One region of the Hymenobacter oligotrophus genome, then DNA from elsewhere that is predicted to be linked to it. Evidence: riboswitches for the same ligand, from Rfam matches in the RefSeq annotation. Region 1 holds a riboswitch; each other region holds the start of a gene.
What was found. Region 1 has a riboswitch for S-adenosylmethionine ahead of D3Y59_RS06255 (amino acid permease). Riboswitches for the same ligand answer to the same signal wherever they lie in the genome.

Region 2: another riboswitch for S-adenosylmethionine. It lies ahead of D3Y59_RS10640 (O-acetylhomoserine aminocarboxypropyltransferase/cysteine synthase family protein); the one in region 1 lies ahead of D3Y59_RS06255 (amino acid permease).
Region 3: another riboswitch for S-adenosylmethionine. It lies ahead of D3Y59_RS15340 (phosphoadenylyl-sulfate reductase); the one in region 1 lies ahead of D3Y59_RS06255 (amino acid permease).

The regions. Positions count from the first base shown of each region.
Region 1 covers NZ_CP032317.1:1,479,673-1,482,879, reverse strand. Annotated here, with positions in the region: gene D3Y59_RS06265 (nuclear transport factor 2 family protein) at 1-188, opposite strand, end outside; gene D3Y59_RS06260 (EcsC family protein) at 337-1,059, shown strand; SAM riboswitch class I at 1,153-1,245, shown strand; gene D3Y59_RS06255 (amino acid permease) at 1,581-3,062, shown strand; gene D3Y59_RS06250 (CPBP family intramembrane glutamic endopeptidase) at 3,177-3,207, shown strand, end outside.
Region 2 covers NZ_CP032317.1:2,479,379-2,482,585, reverse strand. Annotated here, with positions in the region: gene D3Y59_RS10640 (O-acetylhomoserine aminocarboxypropyltransferase/cysteine synthase family protein) at 1-1,037, opposite strand, end outside; SAM riboswitch class I at 1,414-1,524, opposite strand; gene D3Y59_RS10635 (LysM peptidoglycan-binding domain-containing protein) at 1,765-2,073, opposite strand; gene D3Y59_RS10630 (lipocalin family protein) at 2,283-2,702, shown strand; gene D3Y59_RS10625 (lysylphosphatidylglycerol synthase transmembrane domain-containing protein) at 2,795-3,207, opposite strand, start outside.
Region 3 covers NZ_CP032317.1:3,565,353-3,568,559, reverse strand. Annotated here, with positions in the region: gene hemH (ferrochelatase) at 1-595, shown strand, start outside; gene D3Y59_RS15345 (TonB-dependent receptor) at 679-1,329, opposite strand; SAM riboswitch class I at 1,656-1,768, shown strand; gene D3Y59_RS15340 (phosphoadenylyl-sulfate reductase) at 2,025-2,822, shown strand; gene cysD (sulfate adenylyltransferase subunit CysD) at 2,954-3,207, shown strand, end outside.

The DNA.
Region 1 (3,207 bases):
GCCTCCAGTTGGCGCTGCACCACTTGCTCGGCTTCCGACAGCACGGGGGCCGGGGCAGGGGGTGGCGCGACGGGCGCAGCAGGCTGAGCGGGCTTGGCAACCGGTGCCGGCTGCTTGGCCGGGCGTTTTTGGGCGTACACGGCTGAGGCTCCCAACCACAGCAACAAGCAGAGTAAAGCAGGTTTCATGAGGTAACCAGTAGGGGGTAGTGGGTTTGTCAGCGAGGCGCTAATAAACGGGTAAATCGGCTAATATGTAGCGGCAAACCCCAACCCCCGCCTGCCAACTTGGGTAAGATTGGGTACCCGCGGCTGCGTAATCCAAGCCACTCGCCCCATGACCCCCGACGAACAGCAAGCCTACCAAGAGCTTCGCGCGTGGCAGCAGCGCATGCAGCGGCCGCCCTCGGCCCTCAACCGCTTTGCGCGCCACGTGCAAACCCGCCTGAACGCGTTGCTGCCCGAGCGTGTGCACCAAGCACTCACCACGGCTATCAAGCAAATGGTGCGCGGCGTGCTGTTCGGCTCGATGCACACCACGCGGCAACCCCTGCAACACGCGGCCTTGGCCCAGCGCGAGGCCGCGGTGCGCCAGCGCATCAAGTACTACCGCAACACCGCCGCCGCCGAGGGTGCCGTTACCGGGGCGGGCGGGTTTTTGCTGAGCCTGGCCGATTTTCCGCTGCTGCTCGGCATCAAGCTTAAACTGCTTTTCGACATTGCCGCACTTTACGGCCACGACGTGCGCGACTACACCGAGCGCCTGTTCTTGTTGCACGTGTTTCAGCTAACCTTCAGCAGCCAGCAAACCCGCAACGAGGTGTACCAGCGCTTGGCCAACTGGGAGGCCTACCGCCAAACCCTGCCCGCCGATGTCAACGCCTTCGACTGGCGCACCTTTCAGCAAGAATACCGCGACTACATCGACCTGGCCAAGCTGGCCCAATTGCTGCCCGTGGTGGGGGCAGCCGTGGGCCTGCTCGCCAACTACCGCCTGCTCGAGCAGCTCGGCGACACGGCCATGAGCTGCTACCGCATGCGTCGGCTGCCGGCCTCCTGAGCGGCGCCAAGCACCTAGGCGCACCGGGGCGTTTGCACAATCGGCGGTTTGCAGGCTACCTTTGCCCCATCAATTCTTTGCTCTGAAGGATTGTTTTTATACAGAGGCGTGGAGAGACAGGCTCCCTGAAGCGCCGGCAACCCTCCGGATCATCCGGAACGGTGCCAATTCCTGACCATATAAAAACAAGTAGCTGTGGGCTTTTTCTGCCACTTCCCCGTTTCTGGTCTCCACCGTGCTTCTGCACCTCGCTTGCTAAACCGCGCTGCTTTGGCTGCGCATGGGCTTGGCTGCGCATGTTGCTGTTGTTGTTGAGGCCAGCCGGCGCGGCCAGGCCGAGCTGCCACGCCTAAGCGCCAGTGCAGCTACCTAGGGCTTGCTTGACGCCGCGCCCACCCGTTGCGGTAACCATTTTCCTATTTGCCGGTCGGCTGCCCGCCCAGCTGCATTAAGCAAGGGCAGGAGCAGCGCCACGGCGCATTTTCGTTCGCACGTGCAGCAGCGCGTGCACCAACCATTGTATGCTTAAAAAATCATTGGAGCTGCTGCGGCAAGAAGCCGCAGAGAGCGGCACGCACACGCTTAAGCGCAGCCTAGGTCCGTTCAACCTCATTGCCATTGGGGTAGGGGTAATTATTGGGGCGGGCTTGTTCTCGCTCACGGGCATTGCTGCCGCCAACCACACCGGCCCGGCCATCACGTTGTCGTTTGTAATTGCTGCCATCGGGTGTGCCTTTTCGGCCTTGTGCTACGCCGAGTTTGCCTCCATGGTGCCGGTGGCCGGCTCGGCCTACACCTACTCCTACGCCACCATGGGCGAGCTATTTGCCTGGATTATCGGCTGGGATTTGGTGCTGGAGTACTCCGTGGGCGCCGCTACCGTGGCCATTAGCTGGTCGAACTACCTGGGCAAGTTCCTCAGCAAGTACGGCCTCCACGTGCCGCCGCAGCTCATGATGTCGCCGTGGGAAACGGCTACCCTGGCCGATGGCAGCACCGTGAGCGGCTTGGTTAACCTACCCGCCGTGCTCATTGTGCTGGCCATTACGGCCATTATTGCGCGCGGCACGCAGGGCTCGGCGTGGTTTAATGCCATTGTGGTGGCCCTTAAGGTGTCGGTGGTGCTGGTGTTCATTGCTCTGGGTTGGCAGTACATCGACCCGGCCAACTACCACCCGTACATTCCGGCCAACACGGGCACCTTCGGCGAGTTTGGCTGGAGCGGCATTTTGCGCGGGGCGGGCGTGGTTTTCTTCGTGTTCATCGGCTTCGATATTGTGGCTACCATGGCGCAAGAAGCCAAGAACCCGCAGCGCAACATGCCCATCGGCATCATTGGCTCGCTGCTGGTGTGCACGGTGCTGTTCGTGCTGTTCGGCTACGTTATGACGGGCCTCGCCAACTTCACCGTGTTTAAGAACAGCGCCGCGCCGGTGGCCATTGCCATCGAAAAAACACCCTACGGCTGGCTAAGCACGGCCATCATCGGGGCCATTCTGATCGGCTACACCTCGGTTATCCTGGTCGATTTGCTAGGCCAAAGCCGCGTGTTCTTCTCCATGTCGCGCGATGGGCTGTTGCCAAAGGTGTTCTCGCAAATACACCCCAAGTTCCAGACGCCGCTCAAATCGAGCCTGCTGCTGGGCTTGTTCATTAGCCTGTTTGCCGGCTTCGTGCCCATTCACGTGGTGGGCGAAATGTGCAGCATCGGTACATTGCTGGCCTTCGTGATGGTATGCGTAGGCGTGCTCATCATGCGCAAGCGCGAGCCCAACGCGCCGCGCGCGTTTCGCACGCCCTGGGTGCCGGTGGTGCCGGTTTTGGGCATCGTTACCTGCTTGGTGATGATGTTCTCGCTGCCCCAGGACACCTGGATTCGTTTGTTCGTGTGGCTGGCAATTGGCCTGATCATCTACTTCGCGTACGGCAAAAAGAACAGCAAGCTGGGCCAAGGACAGCTGGTGAATTCCACCGTCGAGCCCGTGGGCAACACGGTTGCTTAAGCCTGTGGGCCCTTTGATTACCTAGGGTTTGCCTTTGCTTTTGCCACGGGCCAGCAGCAGCGCTGCTGGCCCGTTGTGCTTTTGCCTGTATTTTGGGCCTGATATTCTTAAGCAATGGAACACGTTTTTCCGCAAGAACCCTACA
Region 2 (3,207 bases), 1.0 Mb from region 1:
AAACCGCGCTTGAGGTACTTGGTGGCCAGTTGGTGGTAGGGGCTACTCTTCAGGCCAGGGTAGTTCACGGCTTCTACCTGCGGGTGCGCCTCCAGCCACTCGGCAATTTTTTGGGCGTTTTCCACGGTGCGGTCCACGCGCAGGCTCAGCGTTTCGAGGCCGATGAGCAGCTGCCAGGAGTTGAACGGGCTCTGCGACGGACCGAAGTCGCGCAGGCCTTCTACCCGGGCCCGGATGATAAAGGCAATGTTGCCGAAGGGGCCATTCTTGCCGAATACGTCGTTGAACACTAAGCCGTGGTAGCCTTCGCTCGGCTCCGTAAACTGCGGAAATTTGCCGTTGCCGAAATCGTACTTGCCACCATCCACAATCACGCCCCCGATAGAAGTGCCGTGCCCGCCAATCCATTTCGTGGCCGACTGCACCACAATGTGCGCGCCGTGCTCGAGCGGGCGGAACAAGTAGCCACCCGCCCCGAAGGTGTTATCCACAATCAGCGGAAGGTCATGCTTGTTGGCAATGGCCGCAATGGCTTCAAAATCCGGGATGTTGAAGCCAGGGTTGCCGATGGTTTCGAGGTACAGCGCCTTGGTGTTTTCGTCGATCAGGCGCTCAAAGCTCTCGAGGTTGTCGCCGTCGGCAAAGCGCACCTCGATACCTAGGCGCTTAAAGGCTACTTTGAATTGATTATAGGTGCCGCCGTACAGGAAGGAGGTCGACACGAAGTTGTCGCCGGCCTGTAGGATGTTGTTCAGGGCAATAAACTGCGCCGCCTGCCCCGACGAGGTAGCCAGTGCCGCCACACCGCCTTCGAGCGCCGCCACCCGCTGCTCGAACACGTCGGTGGTGGGGTTCATCAGGCGGGTATAAATGTTGCCAAACTCCTTTAGCGCAAACAAGTTGGCGCCGTGCTCAGCATTCTTGAATACGTAGGATGTAGTTTGAAACAGCGGCACTGCGCGGGCACCCGTGGTAGGGTCGGGTTGCTGGCCGGCGTGGAGTTGCAGGGTCTCGAAGTGCAGGTTTTGCTGGGACATGATGAGGCTGAGAAAGGGGGTTGTGGATTGCGAAATCGATGCGGAAAACCGGCCACGCCAAGCCCGAAGCCGCGTGCGCCGAAGTGGTGGCTAGCCGCAAGCCCAGTGAAAACCTAGGGTGCGACGAAGCCACGTGCCGCCGAGCAGGGGCGGCCAAAATGTAGAGTGGGAGGGGTAGGGGCGGGCTTTAAGCGCCCGCGGGGCTAACTACCAACAACAGCAACAACACACCGCTGCGGCAGCACGCATAGCTTGCGGCTGCATCATGGTCGCGGGGGCGGGGCGAACGGCTACAAGCATAGCTGTAGCGGGCGCCGCGGTAGCGCGGAACTGCGAAAGAGTGTGGTAGGGGTGCGGGTAGGTATCCATAGCACGCTATTTATTTGTCCCCTCGGTGGGGGCAGGACTTGGCACCTGCCGGCTTGTGCGTTGCCGGTGGTTGCCAGCGGGTCATCGAGCCTGTTCTCTCGCCGCTTCGGAATAAACCATGCTTCAAAAAACGCCGGGCCGTAAGCCGGGCTGGCACAAAGGTAGTACCGGTTGCCTAAAACGCAAATCCGGCAAAAAGTTTTTTCAGAGTGATGAAAACTGTAAGTCTAATAACTGAATGCTGATGTGTAATTCATTTGCAATCAGCAATTTGCTTTGTCTGATAGCGGGCCAAGTAGTCATAAAAAAACGCCTAGGGGTCGGACCTAGGCGTTGCAGTTCTGGGAGTAAGCTGGGCTTACAATTTGGGCAGCTTCAGCACCTGGCCCACCTCGATGTGGTCGGGGTTGGAGCCAATCGTCGACTTATTGGCGTCGTAAATCTGGTGCCACTTGGAGGCGTCGCCGTAATGCTTTTTGGCAATTTTCGAGAGCGAATCGCCGCTTACTACGGTATAGCTTTCGCCTTGCGCGGCGGCAGGTTGTGCTTGCTGAGCTTGTTGCGGATTGCCAAAGAAATCGGCCGCGCCGCCAGCTGGCTTTTGGGGTTGCGTAGGTTGTACGGGCTTTTTCTCGCCCTTATCGCTGAGGAAATCGAACAGTCCCATGGTTGTGAGGTCTAGGTAAGTAGGTGCGGAACAGAGCGTTGGGGCTTAAGTAAGCGCCCATTGGCTCGGCTTGGGTGTACGCACCCTGCCGCAGATAGTTGCGCGCTTAACCCTTTGCAGCAAGGCGCGTAAGTAACGGCGCAGCGCTTGCCAACTCGGCCGCGCGGCACCCGCCGAACTCTTCTGTTCTATTTCATTCCAGACACCCCATGACACGCGCATTTAACACACCACTCCACTACCTGGGCACTTTGCTGCTGATGCTAACGCTCGTAATGTATGCCTGCGGCAGCAAAGAAGGCAAGGTAGAAGGCCAGAACATGCTCTACGGCACCGAAAGCAAAATCTGGAAAACCCGCCGCGAAGAAGATGCCACCGGCGACAAGGTGAAGCAAACCTCGGAGCAAAAGCAGGAGGAAATCCGCTTTTTCGCCAACGGCCAGTACGTAATGACTTCGCCCACGCAGTCGATCAACGGCAAATACACTTTTGATCAGGCCAACAAGAAGATTACCATGACGCCCGACAACGGCAACATGTCGAACACCTTTGACGTGGCAACCCTAACCGACGACCGCCTGACGCTCCGCAGTGCCGACGGCGCTGAGTTACAATTGGAAGCCGAATAGCACGCCGCAATCCGGTTTTGCCGATGAAAGAATAAGCCCCGTGGCAGTTATGCCGCGGGGCTTATTCTTTGTCCCTAGGTGCCGGCATGGTCTTAGGAAGCCATAACCTCGTGCGCCACTTTCTTGCTAAACACCCGCCCTACCCAGCGCGGCAGAAAGACGGAGCCGAGCACGAGGTACAAGTAGTAGGTAGCTATGCGGTAGAGTAGCAGGATGAAATTCGTTATGGTGGCCGAGCCGGCGAAGCTGCGGAAGAAGAACGGGAAAGCGCCTTCGGCAAAGCCAGCACCGCCCGGCGTAATGGCCACCAGCAGCACCACTTTGTACACAAGGTTACGCGCGAAAATGATGCCGAACGTGGCCCAGCTTACGGGCACGAAAGCCGCAATCAGGCAGCCGATAACGAGGTAACGCGCCGTCCAGACGAATGCCGTGGAAAGTGCCGCCCGGCTCCAATATGCCCAACCGTTGCCGCGCAGCTGCGCCGAGGCCCACACCAGCTCGC
Region 3 (3,207 bases), 2.0 Mb from region 1:
GGACATCGTGAGCAGGTGGTGGGTGGTGCCCAGCATCAGCTTCATCAGCACCTTCGCCGATGACCCCGGCTTTATTGCCACGTTTGCCGCGCTGGGCAAGGCCGAGATGGACAAGCACGACTACGACCACGTGGTGTTCAGTTACCACGGCATTCCGGAGCGCCACGTGCTTAAGGGCAGCCACAAAGGCTACTGCAAGCTGGGCTCGTGCTGCAACCACTACAACAAAAACAACCGCTACTGCTACCGCGCCCAGTGCTTTGCTACCTCGCGCCTGCTGGCCGAGGCCCTAGGTCTGCGCGACGACCAGTATACCGTGTGCTTCCAGAGCCGCTTGCAAAGCCGCCTGCGCGACCCGTGGCTGCAACCCTATGCCGACGAGGTGCTGAAGGAAATGCCGGCCAAGGGCTACAAGAATGTGTTAGCCTTCAGCCCCGCTTTCGTGGCCGACTGCTTGGAAACCACCATTGAGGTAGGCGAAGAGTTCAAGGAAATGTTTGAGGAAGCGGGCGGTGGCCACTGGCAACTGGTACCGAGCTGCAATACCCACCCGATTTGGGTAGATGCGGTGGTGGACATGGTAAAGCGCAACTAAGCCCTAGGTGCCGCAAGTTGCTGCCGGGTTGGCATGGGTTGGCTGAGGCCGCCTTTGCCAACCCGGCTGCTTTTTGGCGGGGTTCAGCGGGCGTTGCCCAGCCGCACCGTTAGCCCCAGGTTGGCTACCAGGGGCCACGGCTCGGCAGCTACCCCCGACTGGCCACCGGCCTGCGCCCCGCCCACACGCACCACCAGCCGCCACCGCGCCGATAGCCAGTAGCTCGAGGTGAGCATAACCTGGTGCTGCGTTTGCCACAGCCCGGCGCCGTTGCGCTCCACCGTAAAGGGCGTGGGCGCGCTGGTGCGGGTGGTTTCGAGCAGGCGCAGGTAGTGCACTTGGTTTACTTGCCAGGCCAGCCCTAGGTGCCAGCGCTCGGTGGGCTGCCACACCAATGTAGGCTGTATGTAAGGACGCAGGTATCGGCTCCGGATGTCGGTTTCACGCCCGCCTTCGAACCCCGAGGTGGCTGCGCGGCCACTGCCGTAGCCGGCTCCTGCGTACACCGCCAGCATTACCTCGTTGCCGGGCCACGCGTAGTACCCAAGGCCAACCTCGGCACTCCTAAACCGGGTGTCGCGGCCCGAGGCATAACGCAGCCCGCCCGCGGTTAGCGCCAGGTGGTTGGTAGCTGCCCAAGCCCCTTGCACTTCGGTGCCGTTGAGGCCGGTGCTGCCGCGCAGTTCCGCGGCTCCCTTCGCGCCCAGCACTGGCACATTGGCCGAATGCGGCATCAGGGCCGGGGCGCACCCGCCCAAGCCGCTTACCAGCGCTGCCGTAGCAACCGCAAAACAACTTACACGCACCCACATGCGCCCAGGAGCTACGCGCCAGTGCAATGGTTGCAGGCTACCTGAAATAAAACGGCGCCAATCTTTTACCAAGCAGCAAAATACCTGTCACAAACAGCCCAGTATTTGCTATCGACATTTCGTTTTTGAATAACAATTAACGCTGCAAACGATTGCTGCAGTAGCTAGATGATATTAGTTGAAAAGAATAATTTGGAAATACAAAAATTGCTTACCTACCTTTGCTTCATCAATTCTTCCCAGGATTGTTTTTATACAGAGGCGTGGAGAGAAAGGCTCCGTGAAGCGCCGGCAACCACGGGAAAGTCCCGAACGGTGCCAACCGAAAGGTCAGCGTAGCTAATTCCTGACCATATAAAAACAACGCACGCCGTGAACCTCATCATCACACCCCGCGCTACCGCCGCTGCCCCGCAGCAGGGCCTTTTCGGCTCCAACAGCCTGTGCTGTTGTTGCATGCCGATGCGCCGCGCGTGTTGTTGAGGTTTTCGCACCCTCCCTGCCCGCTTGCTGGAACGCCAACACCTAGGCTCCTACCGCCGGAGCATGCCCTAGGTCCGTTTGGCTTGGCCGCTTGAGCTTCGTTCGCCGCCTATTCCTCCAGCACCCCTCTCTTCTTGTCTTATCAGATCTGCTTTGCCTTGGGCAAACAGGTCGTAGCCCTGCTGCGCATGTCGACGTTAATCGATGCTCAGGTGGCGCAAATTCGTCAGCAATTAATTGGTGCTGATGCGTTGGATACGCTGCGCCTAATTGCAACTGAATTTGCTGGCAAAGCCGCTTTTTCTACCTCTTTCGGATTGGAAGATCAGGTAATTACGCACCTAATTTTTGCCCACGATTTACCCATCGAAGTATTTACGCTCGACACGGGCCGGAATTTTCAGGAAACCTATGCTACCTGGAGCAAAACCGTGCTCAAATACGGCAAGCGCATCCGGGCATATTACCCCGAGCACGGGCAGGTAGCTGCCTTGGTAGAGCGCCAAGGCCCGAACGGGTTCTACGAAAGCGTAGACGCCCGCAAGGCCTGCTGCCACGTGCGCAAAGTGGAGCCGCTGAGCCGCGCGCTGGTTGGTAAAGAGGCTTGGGTTACCGGCATTCGGGCTGAGCAATCGGCCAACCGCACCGGCATGCAGGTGGCCGAATACGACGCCAGCTACCAGCTGCTGAAGGTGAACCCGCTGCTCGACTGGACTTGGGAGCAGACCTGGGCCTTCATCCGCGAGTACAGCATTCCGCACAACCCCCTGCACTTGCAAGGCTTTGTGAGCATTGGCTGCGCGCCGTGCACCCGGGCCGTGAAGCCCGGCGAAGACTTCCGGGCCGGCCGCTGGTGGTGGGAAGATCAGTCGGCGAAGGAGTGCGGCCTGCACGCCACTACGCCTCCTGAGCTGTCAACTGTCAGCCATTAGCAATCAGCTTACGACCTAGGTAGCTAATAGCTGAAAACGAACAGCTAAAAGCTGCCGGCCCACCGCATTCCCCGCACTTCCTAATCCTCCAAAATTCGGCTGCACAGGCCGAACAGGCACCGCCTTGCCTTATGCCAACGCTCCCTCGTTTAGACTACCTCGATCGGCTCGAAGCCGAAGCCATCCATATCCTGCGCGAAGTGGCCGGGCAGTTTCAGCGCCCCGCGCTGCTGTTCTCGGGCGGCAAAGACTCCATCGCGCTGGTGCGCCTCGCTGAGAAGGCTTTCCGGCCTGGCAAGTTTCCGTTCCCGCTGGTGCACATTGATACCGGCCACAACTTCCCAGAAGTACTTGCATTTCGCGACGCGCTGGCCGAGCGCCTAGG